2 regions of the Mesorhizobium sp. M0518 genome follow, and region 2 is predicted to be linked to the other one. Evidence: predicted binding sites of a transcription regulator. Region 2 holds the regulator's gene; the other holds the start of a gene.
The links. Region 2 encodes PhoB, which activates phosphate uptake and scavenging genes when phosphate is short. Its sites were predicted from a motif close to TGTCATNNANCTGTCAT; they were not measured.
Positions count from the first base shown of each region.

Region 1 (9,296 bases), on a different contig from region 2:
ATAGCCGGTGATGAAATTGAACAGCTGGGCGACATCGCGGGCGATCGTCGGATCGGTGGTGAAGAAGGACAGGTCGGTGTAGATGCGCGCCGTTACCGGATGGTAGTTGCCGGTGCCGAGGTGCACGTAGTTGCGCAGCTTGCCGTCCTCGCGCCGCACCACCAGCGACATTTTCGAATGGGTTTTCAGCTCGAGAAAGCCGAACACGACCTGCACGCCGGCGCGCTCCAGGTCGCGCGCCCAGCGAATGTTGGCTTCCTCGTCGAAGCGCGCCTTGAGCTCGACCAGTGCGGTGACCGACTTGCCGGCTTCGGCCGCGTCGACCAGCGCACGCACGATCGGGCTGTCGTTGGAGGTGCGGTAAAGCGTCTGCTTGATCGCCACCACTTCCGGATCGGCCATCGCCTGGCGCAGGAACTGCACCACGACGTCAAACGATTCGTAGGGGTGATGGACGACGATGTCCTTCTCGCGGATGGCGGCAAAACAATCGCCGCCATGCTCGCGGATGCGCTCGGGAAAACGCGGATTGTAGGGCGTGAATTTCAGGTCGTCGCGGGGAACGGCGACGATCTCGGAAATCTGGCTGAGCGCCAACGGACCGGTCAAGACGCTGATGCGGCTGGACGACACGCCAAGCTCGCCGGCGACGAAGTCGCGCAATTCATCAGGCATCAGCCTGTCGAATTCGATGCGGATCACCGAACCCCGCCGCCGCCGCTTCAGCGCCGTTTCGAACAGGCGAACCAAATCCTCGGACTCCTCCTCGACCTCGATATCGCTGTCGCGAATGATGCGGAACGTGCCGGAGCCCTTGACCTCATAGCCGGGGAAGAGCTTGCCGATATAGAGGCCGACCGCCTCTTCCAGCGGGATGAAGCGGACGTGATGCTTGCGGTCCGGCAGACGGATGAAGCGCTTCAGCGCTACCGGCAGGCGCAGCAGCGCGCTCATCTCTTCGCCGTTCTTGCGATGGCGCAATTGCAGCGCCATCGAGAAGCCGAGATTGGGAATGAACGGGAACGGATGCGCCGGGTCGATCGACAGCGGGGTCAGCACCGGGAACACCTGCCCCTGGAAATGGTCTTCCAGCCAGATTTTCTCGTCCTTGGTCAGCGCATCGCGGGTGATGCTCTCGATGCCTTCCTTGTTGAGCAGCACAGTGAGCGCCGAAAGGCTCTTCTGCTGGTCTTCCTGCAGCCGCTCGACCTCACGCAGCAGCTGTTCGAGCTGCTGTTCGGGGGTGCGGCCGTCAGGGCTCTTCAGCGTGATGCCCTCGCGCACCTGGCCGGCGAGGCCGGCGACGCGCACCATGAAGAACTCGTCGAGATTGGCCGCCGAGATCGACAGGAAGCGGACGCGCTCCAGCAGCGGATGATTGAGGTTCAGCGATTCCTCGAGAACGCGCCGGTTGAACTGCAGCCAGGAAAACTCGCGGTTGACAAACCGGTCCGGATTGCCGCCCTCCGGGCGAGCCACCTCGACATCCACGAATTCGTTCTGCACCGGCTTCAGTTCGTTCATGATTCCCGCTCTTCCACATCGTCAGCCAGCTAAAGCGCCGCGCGTCATTCAGGACGCGCAAAGGACGCTCTACCACTCCAAGGCGACGCATGGTCCTTGCCGAAAACCGGTGTCGGTCTTCGGGGCCATGCGTTAACCGGCTTAACTTATCCTCTGACAGGCTTTTGCGACAGTTTGATTTCATCGAACTTGCAAAGAGGCCTGATATGATCCAGATGCAGACGAGACTGCGTTAAGGAGACGACGATGGCAGGCGGTTCCATTCCCCATTTTCAGAACGATGCGGGCTATCAGGCAATCGACATCGGCGTGAAGGAATTCATGTGCACGGGCGCCAATCCGCCTTTCGACCACCCGCATGTGTTTCTGGACATGGGCGACGACAACGAAAAAGTCTGTCCCTATTGCTCGACGCTCTACCGCTATTCGCCGAAGCTGAAGGCAACCGAAACGCTGCCGGCCGGCTGCATCTACATCGATCAGGCCGCCTGAGTCTTTCGCGACCAGCCCGATGACCGACACGCGCTCCCGGCAAATTGTCATCGCCGGGGCGGGTGTCGCCGGATTGACCGCAGCCCTTGCATTCGCCGAACGCGGCTACCCTGTTCGGGTGTTCGAACAGGCGCAGCGCCTGGAAGCTGCCGGCGCCGGCATTCAGCTTTCTCCCAACGCGACCCGCATCCTTCGCCAGCTTGGCGTACTCGACCGGCTGCTGCCGGCGGCGGTGCGGCCGGAAGCCGTGGTGTTGAAGGAGGCCGCGACCTTGCGCGAACTGGCGCGCGTGCCGCTGGGGCAAGCCGCCGAAACGCGCTGGCAGGCACCTTATCTCGTCGCGCACAGGGCCGATCTGCAGCGCGCACTGACCGCGCGCGCTGCCGAGATACCGGATATCCATCTCACCACCGGCGCCCGCATGGGCGGCGTTGACACCGGCCCGCACGGCATCACCGCGACGGCCGAGATCGGTGGCAAAACCGTCGAGGCGGAGGGCTTCCTGCTGGTTGGGGCCGATGGCGTCTGGTCGTCGGTGCGCGCACTTGTCGATTCGGCCAAGGGGCCGGCTTCGCCAAGAAACCATTTCTCCGGCGAACTGGCCTGGCGCGCCACCGTCGCGGCCGAGAGCGCCGCCGGTCAGAGCTTTGCCGCCATCGGCGCCAGGGACTGCGTCACCACCTTCCTGCATCCCGGCTTCCATATGGTTGCCTATCCCGTCAGCAAGGGTGCGGCCTTCAATCTCGCGGCCTTCACCAGGGGCGACCGCATAGCCGAGGGCTGGTCCGGCAACGCCGACGCCGGGATCCTGACCCGAGCCCTGCGCGGCACCGCGGCAGAACTTGCCCGCCTGGTCGAGCAGGCCGGCCCATGGACCGCATGGCCGATCCACACTGTTGAGCAGCGACAGCCCTGGACAACGCCGAACGGCATCGCGCTGATCGGCGATGCCGCGCATGCGATGACCCCGTTCGCGGCGCAAGGTGCGGCGATGGCGATCGAGGATGCGGCGACGCTTGCCGATATCATTGCCGACTTCCCCGCCGATCCTCTGGCCGCAATTGCGACCTGGGAGCAGTCACGGCGACCGCGCGTCGCGCAGGTCGCCCGACGCGGCGCTGTCAACCGGCTGGCCTGGCATGCCGTGGGTCCAGTGGCGATTGCGCGCAATGTGTTCCTGAAGGTGCGCTCGTCGGAAAAACTCGCGGCGGATCTGGACTGGCTCTATGGGTGGCAGGCTCAGAAGATCATTCGACGCTGAGCGTACAAGCACAATCGGTTGGTGGGACAGCACCCCCCTCTGTCCTGCCGGACATCTCCCCCGCAAGGGGGGAGATCAGCCGTCACCACTGCTTTCGCCCATCACCGACGTCGCGAAGGGAAGTGAGGCGTCGCAACTGCCAATCTCCCCCCATGCGGGGGAGATGTCCGGCAGGACAGAGGGGGGTGTGAAGGAACGCGATGCTTGCCAATTCGCGGAATGCCCACGCTAATTGTACAAGCTCATCGACAGCCCGAGCGATGCAGGCAGCGGGTTCCACCAGCCGGTGCGCAGGCCGGCGGTGCGCAAGGCGGCCGCCGTCCAGGTGTTGCAGCCGACCAGTGCGTTGAAATGGCCATTGGCTTCGTAGAAGCCGTCGAACCTCGAATAGGCTGCGTCCGGAACGAGGATCGGGCCTTCCGGTCCCCGCTGGAAACTCGCATCGATGAAATCGAGCAACGCCGTGAACCGATCCTCGGTGATGTCGAACCCCGCGATATCAGGGCGCGGTTCGACGATGTCACCGGCGACATCGACATGCATGACCGACGCGTCGAGTGTCAGTGCCTTCATCACCGGCACCGCCTTCAGCTCGGACCATGTCGGCGTCTCCAGGTAGAAGGCGCGGCCGCCCCAGCCGAAGACGATGTAGCGGACCTCCGGCCTGTCGGCCGGTATGCCCGCGTCGACCAGGAAATGGAAACGCCGGCGCACGGCGTCGTCGATCGGGATGGCGATATCGGTGTGGATCGGATTGTTCAGCACCAGGATATGGCGCGTCGTAGCGGGCATGGCGGCGGCCGCGGGCCACAGCGGCCGCGGCACGAGGGTGCCCGTCGTCACGGCGAGTGCGACGACAAGCAACAGAAGGCCTAGAAAACGTCCCAGTCTTTTCATGAAAGGCGGCCCTGCAAAAGCGCTCCAGCGCGACACGCCTGTTATCCCATACGCAAAAGAGCCCGGCAGTGTTTCAGCCGGGCTCTTCGTGGCCGTCGAGGCCTAGTGCAGGATCTGCGACAGGAACAGCTTCGTGCGCTCGTGGCGCGGGTGGTCGAAGAACTCGGCCGGCGTGTTCTGCTCGACGATCTGGCCCTGGTCCATGAAGATCACCCGGTTAGCGACCTTGCGGGCAAAACCCATCTCGTGAGTGACGCACAGCATGGTCATGCCTTCCTCGGCCAGGCCAACCATGGTCTCAAGCACTTCCTTGATCATCTCCGGATCGAGCGCCGAGGTCGGCTCATCGAACAGCATGATGCGCGGGTTCATGCACAGCGAACGGGCAATCGCCACACGCTGCTGCTGGCCGCCGGAAAGCTGGCCGGGATATTTGTTGGCCTGTTCCGGAATCTTGACGCGCTTGAGGAAATGCATGGCGATTTCCTCGGCCTGCTTCTTCGGCGTCTTGCGCACCCAGATCGGCGCCAGCGTGCAGTTCTCCAGGATGGTCAGATGCGGGAACAGATTGAAGTGCTGGAACACCATGCCGACCTCGCGGCGCACCTCGTCGATCTTCTTGAGATCGTTGGTCAATTCCTTGCCATCGACAATGATCTTGCCCTTCTGGTGCTCCTCCAGACGGTTGATGCAGCGGATCATCGTCGATTTGCCGGAGCCGGAGGGGCCGCAGATGACGATGCGCTCGCCGCGCATCACTTTCAGGTTGATGTCCTTCAGCACATGGAACTCGCCATACCATTTGTGCATGGCGATGATGTCGATGGCGACATCGGTGGTGGAAATCTGCATCTTGGCGGCGTTGACCTTGATCTCTTCGGCGCTGACGGCATTTTCGGTGGCCATGACAGGGGGTCCCCTTGTTCTTTTGTTTAACGTTTGTGGCCGGTGTCGAGCCGGCGTTCGGTGTACATTGAATAGCGCGACATGCCGAAGCAGAACAGCCAGAAGACGAAGGCCGCGAAGATCAGGCCGGACCTCGCCGTCTGCGCGGTTGCCCAGTTTGCATCGGAAAAATTCTGTTTGACGATGCCGAGCAGGTCGAACATCGAAATGATGATGACCAGACTGGTGTCCTTGAACATGCCGATGAAGGTGTTGACGATGCCCGGAATGACCAGTTTCAGCGCCTGCGGCATGACGATGAAATACATTTTCTGCCAATAGCCGAGACCGAGCGAATCGGCACCTTCATACTGGCCCTTGGGAATCGCCTGCAGGCCGCCGCGCACCACTTCGGCCATATAGGCGGCGGCAAACAGCGACACACCGATCAAAGCGCGCAGGAACTTGTCGAACGAGACACCCTCCGGCAGGAACAGCGGCAGCATGACGCTGGCAAAGAACAGCACGGTGATCAGCGGGATGCCGCGCACCGTCTCGATGAAGACGACGCACAGCGTCTTGATGATCGGCATCTTGGAACGGCGGCCGAGCGCCAGCACGATGCCGAGCGGCAGCGACACGGCAATGCCGACGAAAGACAGGCTGAGCGTTACCAAGAGCCCGCCCCACAGCGAGGTCTCGACATGCGGCAGGCCGAACATGCCGCCGACCAGCAGGACGAAGGAGACGACCGGCAGCACGAAGAACAGCAGAACCGCATTCAGCCCTTTGCGCGGCACTTTCGGGATAAGCATCGGCACCAGCAGTGCCACGAACAGTATGGCGACCAAAATCGGCCGCCAGCGCTCCTCGATGGGATAGCGTCCGACCATGAACTGGCCGAATTTGGCGTTGACGAAAGCCCAGCAGGCGCCGGTCCAGCCATCCGGCTGGATGCCGCCTTGCGCCACCGTGGCGCATACGGTCCGGTCCGGTCCCGTCCACACGGCGTTGATGAACGCCCAATTGATGATTTGCGGCAGGATCATCGCCACCAGGGCGATGCCGACGATGGTCAAAATGGTGTCGCCGGCAGAAGCGATCAGGTTCTTGCGCACCCATGCGCCGAGGCCGGTGACGCTGGCGGGCGCCGGCTGCGCCAGCACCATTTCGGTTCGCACCCAGGACATATCATGTTCTTGCATGTCCTTACCTCACCTCTCCACCAGCGCCATCTTGGCGTTGAACCAGTTCATCACAAGCGAGGTCAGGAGGCTGATGGCCAGATAGATCACCATCATGATCACCACGCCTTCGACGGCCTGGCCGGTCTGGTTTAGCACCGTCCCGGCGGTCGCCGTCAGGTCCGGATAGCCGATGGCGATAGCCAGCGACGAGTTCTTGGTCAGGTTGAGATACTGGCTGGTCAGCGGCGGAATGACGATGCGCATGGCCTGCGGCACGACGACCAGCCGCAGGATCGATCCGGACCGCAAGCCCAACGCACCGGCGGCTTCCGTCTGGCCCGCGCTGACACCCCTGATGCCGGCGCGCACGATCTCGGCGATGAAGGCGGCGGTATAGCAGGACAGCGCCAGATAAAGCGACAGGAACTCCGGCCGGACCTGAAAGCCGCCGGCCAGGTTGAAAGTCGACTGCTTCGGGTAGTCGAAGCTCAGGGGAAAGCCGCTCAGCGCATAGGCGAGCAGCGGAAGCCCGACGATCAGCGCGGTGGACGTCCAAAACACTGGAAATTGCTGGCCGGTCGCCATCTGCCGTTGCCGCGCCCTGCGCGCGACGAACCACGCCATGGCGATGCCGACGAGCAGGGCGACGAAGATCAGCCATGAGCCGTCGCCCCACACGGCGCGTGGAAAATAGAAACCGCGCTGGTTGAGGAAGGAGCCGAACGGCAAACCGATGCTGTCGCGTGGCGCCGGCAGCACGGCCAGCACGCCGGAATACCAGAAGAAGATGACCAGCAGCGGCGGGATGTTGCGGAAAACCTCGACATAGACCGTGCAGATCTTCCTGATCAGCCAGTTCTGCGAGAGCCGGCCGATGCCGATGACGAAGCCAATGATTGTCGCGGTGATGATGCCGACGATGGCGACGATCAAGGTATTGATGAGGCCGACCAGAATCGCGCGGCCATAGGTCGAATCCGATGAATAGGCGATCGCGCTCTCGCTGATGTCGAAGCCGGCGCGGCCCTTGAGGAAGCCGAAGCCTGAAGCGATGCGCAGCCGCGTCAGGTTGTCGATGACGTTGTGGGCAATCCACCAGACGCCCGCCACCAGCAGCACGACGACCAGCACCTGGAAGAATATGCCCCGGATTTTCGGATCGTTGATGAAGGAACCGCGGCTGGGCTCCTCGCGAAGTACGTCCTGCGATGCCATTCGACCGTCCCCTGGAAAGAGAAACCGGGAGGCAGATGATCTGCCTCCCGGATCACATTTCGATCAGCGGATCGGCGGCGCGTATTGCAGGCCGCCTTTGGTCCACAGCGCGTTGATGCCGCGCGCGATCTTCAGCGGGCTGCCCGAGCCGACATTGCGCTCGAACATTTCGCCATAATTGCCGACTGCCTTGACGATGTTGACCACCCAGTCATTGGAGACGCCGAGATCGGTACCGATCTTGGTATCGGCTTCCTGGCCGAGCACGCGCTTGATCTCGGGGCTGGCCGAGTTCTTCATCTCATCGACATTGGCCTTGGTGATGCCGAGCTCTTCAGCCTGCAGCAGCGCGAAATAGGTCCACTTGACGATGTGGTACCACTGGTCGTCGCCCTGGCGAACGGCCGGTCCGAGCGGCTCCTTGGAGATGATCTCGGGCAGCACGACATGGTCGGCCGGCGCTCCCAGCGTCAGGCGGATGCCATAGAGGCCCGACTGATCGGTGGTGTAGACGTCGCAGCGGCCGGCATCATAGGCGGCGTTGACCTCTTCCAGCTTTTCGAAGACGACGGGATTGTACTCCATCTTGTTGGCCTTGAAGTAGTCGGCGAGGTTCAGCTCGGTGGTGGTGCCGCTCTGCACGCAGACGGCGGCGCCCGAAAGCTGCAATGCCGAATTGACGCCCGGCAGCTTCTTGGCGTTGATCATGAAACCCTGGCCGTCATAGTAGGTGACGCCGATGAAATTCAGGCCAAGCGCCGTATCGCGGTTGATGGTCCAGGTGGTGTTGCGCGAGAGGATGTCGATCTCGCCCGACTGCAGCGCGGTGAACCGCTCCTTGGCGCTGAGCGGCGTGAACTTGACCTTGGAGCCGTCACCAAAGACGGCGGCCGCGACAGCGCGGCAGAAATCCGCATCGATGCCTTGCCAGTCACCCTTGTCGTCCGGCGCCGAAAAGCCGGCCAGGCCGGTGGAGACGCCGCACTGGATGAAGCCCTTCGCCTTGACGGTGTCGAGCGTGGCCGCCGACGCGGCGGACGCCATCAATCCAAGCGTGGCGGCGCCTAGAATGCCGATAGCAATATGTTTCATGACCCACAGACCCTTTTCTCTGTTTTTCAGGAGTAAATCCTGATTTTTTCTCCCGTGTGAACGCGGCTCCCATCCCGGCCCATCCCGGAACCCCGCATCGTAACCGACGCGCCGCCTCCCGTTCACAAATGTCATCGAAGGCGATAATTCCTGTGAGGTCAAGGAAAATGACCGAAACCCAAAGAGTTTGAAAACCGATTGCCGCAAATGCCCGATTTACAGACAAACACGCCCGCGATTTAGCCAGCAGGGCTAATAAAGGCGGCAAATCTCATGCAACGCCAACGCCGGGCCAATACGGGCTGCGGCAGCGAAATCCATCCCGGGCAATACCTCGTCGTTGTTGACCTCCCCGTGCGACGAACTACCAGGTTCCAAGATTGTCATCTGACGATTTACTGACGGCTGCATACCAATACAGACCGCCGACGAAGACTGCTCTCAAAAGGCTTGAAAGACGATCCAGGTCCCGACGGCGGCCATCAACGCGCCTGAAACGCGCGGAATCAGCTGCCCGGTCGGCACCGTCTTCTCCAGCAGAACAAGGATGGCGATGCCGGCGATCCACAGCACGTTCATGACGCCACCGACGAACAACAGAGCCATCAGCGCCCAGCAACACCCCAAGCAATAAGCGCCGTGATCCATGCCGAGCCGAAGCGCGCCGAGCGGAGCGGAACGGAATCCGCCATGGCTGGCCAGGAACGCGATCGGTGCCTGACATTGGCGCAGGCAGACGCCCT
Region 1 is NZ_JAMYQY010000016.1:7,037-16,332, reverse strand. Features, by position in the region: gene NKI66_RS22045 (RNA degradosome polyphosphate kinase) at 1-1,524, opposite strand, end outside; gene NKI66_RS22040 (zinc-finger domain-containing protein) at 1,771-2,016, shown strand; gene NKI66_RS22035 (FAD-dependent monooxygenase) at 2,036-3,277, shown strand; gene NKI66_RS22030 (TIGR02117 family protein) at 3,506-4,174, opposite strand; gene NKI66_RS22025 (amino acid ABC transporter ATP-binding protein) at 4,277-5,026, opposite strand; gene NKI66_RS22020 (amino acid ABC transporter permease) at 5,107-6,264, opposite strand; gene NKI66_RS22015 (amino acid ABC transporter permease) at 6,274-7,461, opposite strand; gene NKI66_RS22010 (amino acid ABC transporter substrate-binding protein) at 7,525-8,553, opposite strand; gene NKI66_RS22005 (DUF2182 domain-containing protein) at 8,995-9,296, opposite strand, start outside.
Region 1: NKI66_RS22045 (RNA degradosome polyphosphate kinase) is a predicted target of PhoB. The motif match lies at 1,691-1,707, and genes of this name have one in related genera.

Region 2 (9,296 bases):
ACGTCAACATCCTCGCCGCCGCCAATCTCGACTCGGCTTTCAAGGGTCAGATCGACCTCAGCGTCGAGGAAGCGCGACGCAAGGTCTCGGACCAGCAGATCACCTGGATGAACAAGCTCAAGGCCGAGGGCGCGATGGCCGAGCACTTCAACAGCGGCCTGTTCACCTACGGCGCCTCCAGCCGCCCGGAAACCTCGGGCATGGGCGTGGCGATCATCGGCTCGTTCTATATGATGGTGATCGTGTTGCTCCTGGCGCTGCCGATCGGCGTCGCCGCCTCCATCTATCTGGAGGAGTTCGCCAAGAAGAACCGTTTCACCGACCTTATCGAGGTCAACATCAACAATCTGGCCGCGGTGCCGTCAATCGTCTTCGGCTTGCTCGGCCTCGCGGTGTTCATCAATTTCCTGGGCATGCCGCGCTCCGCCGCTTTCGTCGGCGGCCTGGTGCTGACACTGATGACGCTGCCGACGATCATCATCGCCACGCGCGCCGCACTTGCCGCGGTGCCGCCGTCGATCCGCTCGGCGGCTCTCGGTCTTGGCGCCTCCAAGATGCAGATGGTGTTCCAGCACATCCTGCCGCTTGCCGCGCCCGGCATCCTCACCGGCACCATCATCGGTCTGGCGCGTGCGCTCGGCGAAACCGCGCCTCTGCTGCTGATCGGCATGGTCGCCTTCGTCGCCGATCCACCGACGACGCCTTTCGATCCGGCCACCGCGCTGCCGGTGCAGATCTATATGTGGGCGAACGAGGCCGAACGCGCCTTCGTCGAGCGCATGTCGGGCGCCATCATCATCCTGCTCGTCTTCCTCATGGCCATGAACATCACCGCGATCGTGCTTCGGCGTCGGTTCGAGCGGCGCTGGTAGAAAAAAGGCATCTTGGTATGAACATCATGACCGAACAGTCCCTTGAAAACGCAGTGGGCGACAAGATGAAGTCGAACGAAGTAATCAAAATGCGCGGCGACAAGGTCGGCGTGTTCTATGGCGAGAAGCAGGCGCTGTTCGACGTCGATCTCGACGTCCGCCTGAACCAGGTGACGGCGCTGATCGGCCCCTCCGGCTGCGGCAAGTCCACCTTCCTGCGCTGCCTCAACCGCATGAACGACACCATCGATTCAGCACGGGTAACCGGCAAGATAACGCTCGACGAAGAAGACATCTACGACAAGAACATCGATGTCGTCGAACTCAGGGCGCGCGTCGGCATGGTGTTCCAGAAACCCAATCCGTTCCCCAAATCGATCTACGAGAACGTTGCCTATGGTCCGCGCATCCACGGATTGGCCAAGCGCAAGGCCGACATGGATCAGATCGTAGAGTCGAGCCTGAAGAAGGCGGCGATCTGGAACGAGGTCAAGGACCGTTTGCAAGAACCTGGCACGGGTCTTTCCGGTGGCCAGCAGCAGCGTCTGTGCATTGCACGCGCCATCGCCGTGTCACCCGAGGTGATCCTGATGGACGAACCGTGTTCGGCGCTCGACCCGATCGCCACTGCTCGCGTCGAGGAACTGATCGACGAACTGCGTCAGAACTATACCATCGTCATCGTCACCCATTCGATGCAGCAGGCAGCACGCGTGTCGCAGCGCACCGCGATGTTCCATCTAGGCTATCTGGTCGAGGAGGGCGCCACCGACAAGATGTTCACCACCCCCGACGACAAACGCACCCAGGACTACATCACCGGCCGGTTCGGCTGAGCTCAGGCATACGAGGGACGAAGATCATGGGTGAACATACCGTCGCATCTTTCGATGAGGATCTGGAGCAGATCAGCCAGCTGATCCGCGACATGGGCGATCTCGCCTGCTCGATGGTCAGTGGCTCGACCAGGGCTTTGCTCAATTCGGACAATGCGCTGGCGCAGCGCGTGGTTTCCGATGATGCCATCATGGATGCACGCCAGCGCGAGCTGGACGATCGCGCCATCACGCTGATCGCCAAGCGCCAGCCAATGGCCAACGATCTGCGTGCGGTGGTCGGTTCGATCCGCATGGCCGGCGACCTTGAGCGCATCGGCGACCTTGCCAAGAACATCGCCAAGCGCGTCGGCACTGTCGGGCTGAGTGTCACGCCGCACGACCTTTCGCATTCGATCGACGCGATGGCGCAACTGGTGCTGATCCAGGTGCAGGGGGTCGTCGACGAGTATGCCGCCGCCGACCCGGCAGCGCTTGCCACGCTCAGAAACAATGACGAACGCATCGACGTCAAATACACCTCGGTGTTCCGTGAGCTGCTGACCTACATGATGGAAGATCCCCGCAACATCACGGCGTGCACGCACCTGTTGTTCTGCGCCAAGAACCTCGAGCGGATCGGCGACCACGTGACCAACATCGCCGAAAATGCCTACTATGTTTTGACCGGCACGCAGCTGCCAGCCAATCGTCCGAAGCAGGACGAGACGGCAATGTCCGCGCCAGCGGCATAACAGGGGTGACCAGCCGATGATCGCACCACGCATCATGGTGGTGGAGGATGAGGAGCCGCTAGGCGTGCTGCTCCGCTACAATCTTGAATCCGAAGGTTACCAGGTCGAGGTGGTGACGCGCGGCGACGAGGCCGAAATCCGGCTGCAGGAGAACGTTCCCGATCTTCTGGTGCTCGACTGGATGGTGCCTGCGGTTTCCGGTATCGAACTCTGCCGGCGCCTGCGAATGCGTCCCGAGACCGAGCGGCTGCCGATCATCATGCTGACCGCGCGAGGCGAGGAAAGCGACCGCGTGCGCGGCCTGTCGACCGGCGCCGACGACTATCTGGTCAAGCCCTTCTCGACGCCGGAGTTCATGGCCAGGGTCAAGGCGCTGCTGCGCCGGGCCAAGCCGGAAGTGCTGTCCAGCGTGCTAAAGGTCGGCGACATCGTGCTCGATCGCGAGTCGCACCGGGTCTATCGCAAGAAGAGCGAGATCCGGCTCGGGCCGACCGAGTTCCGCCTGCTCGAATTCATGATGCGCCATCCAGGCCGCGTGTTCTCGCGCAGCCAGCTGCTCGACAATGTCTGGGGCGAAACGATCTACATCGACGAGCGCACGGTCGACGTGCATGTCGGCCGGCTGCGCAAGGCGGTCAACAATGGCCGGATGCCGGACGTCATCCGCACGATCCGCGGGGCGGGCTACGCGATCAGGGAAGACTAGGTGCTGTTTCGTCCCGATAGATCGGGAAAACTCGATTAGCACGCGGTCGCCAACAGCCGGTGGAATGTTGCACTCGTCTCATCAATGGGGAGCGAGCACGTGACGCCAGGAGCGGTCATCCTCATCAGGTTTCGAATGACTGCATTTGGGCCAAAGCGACAGGCAGCTTCTCGCGTCCCTCGATCTCCCAAACTCTCTATTGGGCCCCGGCTGGCCAAGAGGCACGGCGAATTACTTGATAGGTCGCCATCTTTCCCGCAGACTCCAACCAGAAAGCCACGCAAGAATGCATTTGAGTTAATTTAGATATACGTTCGTCGAATGACGCGCATTCTGCAGAAATATACAATTTTAATAAATTTACTTCAAATTATTGCGAGTCCTCTCCTCTTTATTCATCGCTTGTCCGTCGATTGTTCAATGCGATCTCGGATCTAATGACGATTCCGTGGAACGATCTCGTTCTTTGCAGCGTTGCTTGGAAGCGGTCGCCGGACCTTTGACCAGGTCGGACACCATGAGGAAGGATTTCTGATGAGCACGGTCTTAAACGCCAAGGGCATCCCTCTTGCCTACACCGGCGCTTCCACTCATTGGTTCTCGGCCACCGGGTCTGGACCGGAACTGCATGGCACCTCCGGCAACGACTCCTTCTGGGGAGATACCGGCGTCAATGTCACGATCTACGGTGGCGCCGGCGACGACTACTATCATCTCTATTCCACCAACAATAAGGTGGTCGAGGATCCTGGGGCAGGGATCGACACGATCGACACATGGATGAGCTACAAGCTCCCCGACAATTTCGAGAACCTCGTCGTTACCGGCGCCAATCGATTTGCGTTCGGAAATGCGTTGGACAACATCATCAAGGGCGGGTCGGGTCACCAGACGCTGGATGGCGGCAAGGGAAATGATGTCCTGATCGGCGGTGATGGCGCCGATACTTTCGCCATTTCCAAAGGTAATGGAAGTGATCTTATCTTCGATTTCGGTGCGACCGATGCGGTCCGCCTTGACGGTTACGACTTCACTTCGTTCGATGCCGTCCGTTCACAGATGGTCCAGGTGGAATCGAACGTGATGCTGAACCTCGGATCCGACGAGATCCTGGTGTTCAAGAATACGACCATCGACAAGTTGCAGCCCACCCAGTTCGAACTTCCGATCGACAAGTCCGCAATGACGCTGTCCTTCTCCGACGATTTCAACACGCTGAGCCTTCGGGACGGGCAGGACGGCACCTGGAATTCCAATTTCTGGTGGGGAGCGCCGAACGGCAGCACGTTGAGCAGCAATGGTGAGTTGCAGTGGTATATCGACGCCAATTATGGCCCGACGAGTTCGGTCCATCCGTTCAGCGTTGAGAACGGCGTCCTCACCATCACCGCCGCGCAGGCGCCGGAGGACATCAAGCCTCTGATCAACAACTACGAATACACCTCGGGGATCCTGACGACCCACGACACCTTCTCGCAAACCTACGGCTATTTCGAAATGCGGGCGGATCTCCCTGAAACAGCCGGAGCCTGGCCGGCGTTCTGGCTGCTTCCGGAGGACGGCTCGTGGCCGCCGGAGCTGGACGTTGTCGAAACGCGTGGCCAGGACCCGAACACGCTCTACATGACGGCGCATTCCAATGAGACGGGAGCGCACACGAAGGTTTCGTCAACGGTGAACGTTGCGGATACCGACGGTTTCCACACCTATGGCCTACTCTGGACGAAGGATGAGCTTGTCTGGACCTATGATGGTGTAAAGGTCGCTCAAGCAGCGACGCCGGCCGACATGCACGATCCCATGTATATGCTGGCCAATCTCGCGGTGGGCGGCATTGCCGGCCAGCCTCCTGACCATCTGGCTACGCCAGCGGAGATGAAGATCGACTACATCCGCGCCTATACGCTGGACGACCTGCAGCACCACCCCTTGGACATCGCCGGCGACCATTCGGTCTAAGCGACGCCCTAATGTTGGGGCCATGAGCCGTTAGGAGCGCGGGAATGATTGCACGGTCTGATCTGCGGGCAGTCTTGAGGCGCGCCCTCGCCGATGTCGGCGTTTTTTCGTTCCTCATCAACATCCTGCTATTGGTGATCCCCCTTTATCTCTTGCAGGTCTATGACCGCGTCCTGCCTTCCTCCAGCGTCGAGACGCTTCTTTACCTCTCTGCTATCGCGGTTCTCGCACTCGCCTTTCTCGGTCTCCTTGATGCGGTCCGCTCCGTTTACACGCAGCGCGTTGCAGCCATTGTCGACAACAGACTGGGCGCGAGGACATTCGCCGTCTCGCTGGAGGCTAAGTACGCTGCGGGAGCGGCCCTGTCTCCACTGCGCGACCTTGCCTCGGTATGCGCCTTCATCAGGTCACGTGGCGCGGCGGTCTTGTTCGACCTGCCGTTTGCTCCGTTCTTCCTCGCCCTGCTGTACCTCATCCATCCTTTGCTGTTCTGGCTTACGCTGGCGGGATCTGGTCTGTTGCTTGCGCTGGTCGTGGCAAATCAGTTTGCCATCGGCAAGAATGATGCCTTGTCGGCGGAACGCTCGGCTGTTGCCAGCCTGTCGGAGCAGGCCTTTGCCCGGAATGCAGAGACGCTGCGCGCCATGGGCATGATCCAAAACGCCGCGCGAGTGTGGGGAAGGCACGTGGCGGAGGCGCTAGTCCTGCATGACCGTTCGTCGATGGCCAACGCGATTTTCAGTGGAACGTCGCGAGCCGTACGCATGATGCTTCAGCTGGCAATACTGGGTGTCGGAGCATGGCTCGTGCTGCAAGGGAAGATGACGGCCGGCATGATCTTCGCGTCTTCCCTGGTGTCGTCCCGCGCGCTGCAGCCGCTCGACCAACTGATCGGGTCATGGCGGCAGATCGTCGACGCCAGACGATCGTGGAAGCGGTTGGACAAGGCGTTTTCCGCCCATCCGGCGCTTGCGCAAAAACTGACCTTGCCGGACCCGTCCGGCGAAATTGTCGTGCAGGGCCTCATCTTTGTCGCGCCGAACGCCACACCCGGCACCGAACCCATCATCAAGAGACTGAATTTCCGCATCGGCGCAGGCGAAGCGGTGGCGATAATAGGTCCGAGCGGAGCCGGCAAGTCCACCCTGGCAAGATTGCTTGTCGGTGCGATTCAGGCAACCAGCGGCTGCGTCAGGATTGATGGCGCCGATCTCAGAACCTGGGACGAGAAGCAGCTTGGCCGGCATATCGGATATCTCGCTCAGGAGGTGGAGCTCTTTCCCGGATCGATCGCGGAAAATGTCGCCCGCTTTGAACCCGATGCGAATGACGCCTCTATCGTCGAGGCAGCAAAGAATGCCCGGGCGCATGAGCTGATACTGGAGCAGCGAGACGGCTATCAGACCAGAATAGGTTCGTCGGACAGAACACTGTCGGGCGGCGAACGCCAAAGGATCGGGCTGGCGCGCGCTTTTTACGGCAATCCGCATGTTCTCGTTCTGGATGAGCCCAGTACCCATCTCGACGGCAGCGGCGAAGCCGCGCTCGAAGAAGTGCTTGCCGCCGCGAAAGCGGCGGGCGTTACGACAATCGTGATAACGCACCGCCCTTCGGTCGCCGCAGCCTGCGACCGCGTGATGCTTCTACGCAGCGGAGTGATCGCAGCCTTCGGTCCAAGCGGCGACGTGATGCGGCAGCCAATCGCCGGCATCGGCCTTGCCCCACAGCGCAGCATGGCGGTGACAGGGTCTTTTGCAACGACGAACCGCGGCACCCCTCATAGTGTCCGCTTTGGATCGTAGAAGATGACAGCACAGAGCCTCGTCCGGGAAGGCACAGCACGCACCGACATTCGCCGGGTGGCATTCGCCGGATACGCGGCAATGGCGATATTGATGGGTTGCTTTGGCTATTGGGCAGTCAGTGCACCGTTGTCCGGCGCGGTCATCACGCAAGGCACAATCTCGGCGACAGGCGGGAACATCCTCATCCAGCATCCCGAGGGCGGCATCATCCAAGAGTTGCTCGTCCATGAGGGTGATCGGGTGCAACAGGCCCAGGAACTGATCCTGCTGGATCGAACAGCCGCGCAAGCCGAACTCAACCGGCTGACGAGACAGTCGATCGCGTTGAAGGCCAGCGCCTCGCGGCTGGAGGCGGAACGCGACGGGTTGGATCGGCTTGCGCCAATCACAGAGGCTGCGCCGGCACCGTTCCAGCACAATTTCGAGGTCCTGGTTCAAGAACAGCAGAAGGAATTCAACGCCAGGCTCGCCCGATTTCGATCGGAACAATCGATCCTCAGGCAACGGGTTGCCATGCATCGCCAATCGGTCGTCGGGTTGCAGGCCCAGAAACAGGCCATTGAGCAACAGGCCGAAATCGTGAAGAAAGAACTGGGCATCAAGACCAGCCTTTTGGACAAGGGCCTCACCAATCGCACTGAATATTCACAGCTTTTGCGTAGCGAGGCCGATCTCGTCGGGCAGGCAGGGGCGCTGGAGGCAAATCTTGCATCGGCCAACACCCAGATCGTCGAAGCGCAGCAGCAGATAGAGCGCCTGACCACGCAACGCGTGGAGGAAGCCCTGACGAAACTCGACGAGGTACGTTCTTCGCTGGCTGACATTGACGAACAGATGCGGGCATCCGAGGCAGTGCTGCGGCGGACGACGATCAAGGCGCCGGCGGCGGGCATCGTGGTATCGTCCACCTACAATTCCAAGGGCAGCGTGATTGCCCCCGGCGAGAAGATCATGGAGATTCTGCCTACGGCATCGGGCTTGATCGTCGATGCACGGCTGCCGCCGAAAGACATTGACCAGGTTCGTGTCGGCCAGCCGGCAAGACTGCGACTATCAGCGTTGAACATGCGGCTCACCCCCGAGATTTCAGCCATGGTGACACAGGTTTCCGCAGATCGGCTCATCGATCAGGCTACGCATGAACCCTATTTCCGCGCCAAGCTGAAGATTGCCGCCAACTTGCCGCCCGGCGTGAAAGCGGAGCAGCTTTACCCTGGAATGCCGGTAGAAGCGTTCATCGGCACCGGCGAACGGACTTTCTTCGAGTATCTCGTACGGCCGATGCGCGATTCCTTCGCGCGCGCTTTCACGGAGCGGTAGATGTTGCGGACCGCGCAATTTTGACCCTGGCCCTCACGCCACGCTCTTTCCGGCGCTCCCTCTCGCCTGCACGCCCGGCGCAAAAATCTCCTGATCGACGAAGATCAATGCCCGCATGGCGCAGCCTTCGCGGATCAGCGGCAGTTCGTTCGGCTCGGTGTCGAAGGAAATCGATTTGGAATGCTGGCCGCCGGCGGTCTGGGCAATCGCTTGCCGCAATGCCGGCTCGATCAGGTCGAAGGCGGCGGCGCTGACACCGACCATGGCGACCGGCGCCGGATCGATCAGCGCGAACAGGCTGCCGAGGCCGTAGCCGAGCGCTTCGCCGGCCTTGCGATAGGCTTCCCGTTCGGGTCCGTCACCTTCGCGGGCCGCGGCAGCCAGGGCGCGCATGTCGGCGTCGCTGACATCGGCGACGGGTTCTGCATCCTCGCCCATCTGCCTGGCGTTGCGCCAGATGGCGTAATTGCCCGCATAGGCTTCGACGCAGCCGCGCCGTCCGCAGCGGCAGAGCGCGCCGTTCGGCCGATGGATCATGTGGCCGAATTCGCCGCCCGAGGAATGGGTGCCGGTGAACAATTCGCCCTTCAGCACCAGGCCCATGCCGATGCCGTGCGACAAAAGGATAGCGATGAAATCGTCGCGGTAACGATCGGGGTCGCGCCACCGCAGCGCCACCGCCATCATGTTGCAGTCGTTCTCCATTATGGCGGGGATGCCGAACGCGTCTTCGAATATGTCAGCGAAGGCGATATCGGTGTGCGGCGTGATCGGCGACCACAGCATGGCGCGGGCACGGGTGTCGGTAATGCCCTGGATCGCCAGCGCGATGCGGGCGATGCTGCGCACGTCCAGGTCGGGATCTGCCAGGCGGCGCCGCACGATTGCCGTGCATTCACCGATCAGCGACTCGCGCGACATCGTCAGCGTGTCCAGCCGGCGCTGTTCCTCGGATACTACCTGGCCGGCATAGTCGATGACGGCGACGGAGAGGAAGTTCAGCGACAGCACCACGGTCATTACCGCGGCCGCTTCCGGATTGAGGCTGAGGCCGACCTGCGGCC
Region 2 is NZ_JAMYQY010000001.1:73,708-83,003, reverse strand. Features, by position in the region: gene pstA (phosphate ABC transporter permease PstA) at 1-872, shown strand, start outside; gene pstB (phosphate ABC transporter ATP-binding protein PstB) at 890-1,708, shown strand; gene phoU (phosphate signaling complex protein PhoU) at 1,735-2,442, shown strand; gene phoB (phosphate regulon transcriptional regulator PhoB) at 2,459-3,148, shown strand; gene eglC (endo-1,3-1,4-beta-glycanase EglC) at 3,683-5,107, shown strand; gene NKI66_RS00370 (type I secretion system permease/ATPase) at 5,152-6,909, shown strand; gene NKI66_RS00365 (HlyD family type I secretion periplasmic adaptor subunit) at 6,913-8,232, shown strand; gene NKI66_RS00360 (ROK family protein) at 8,266-9,296, opposite strand, start outside.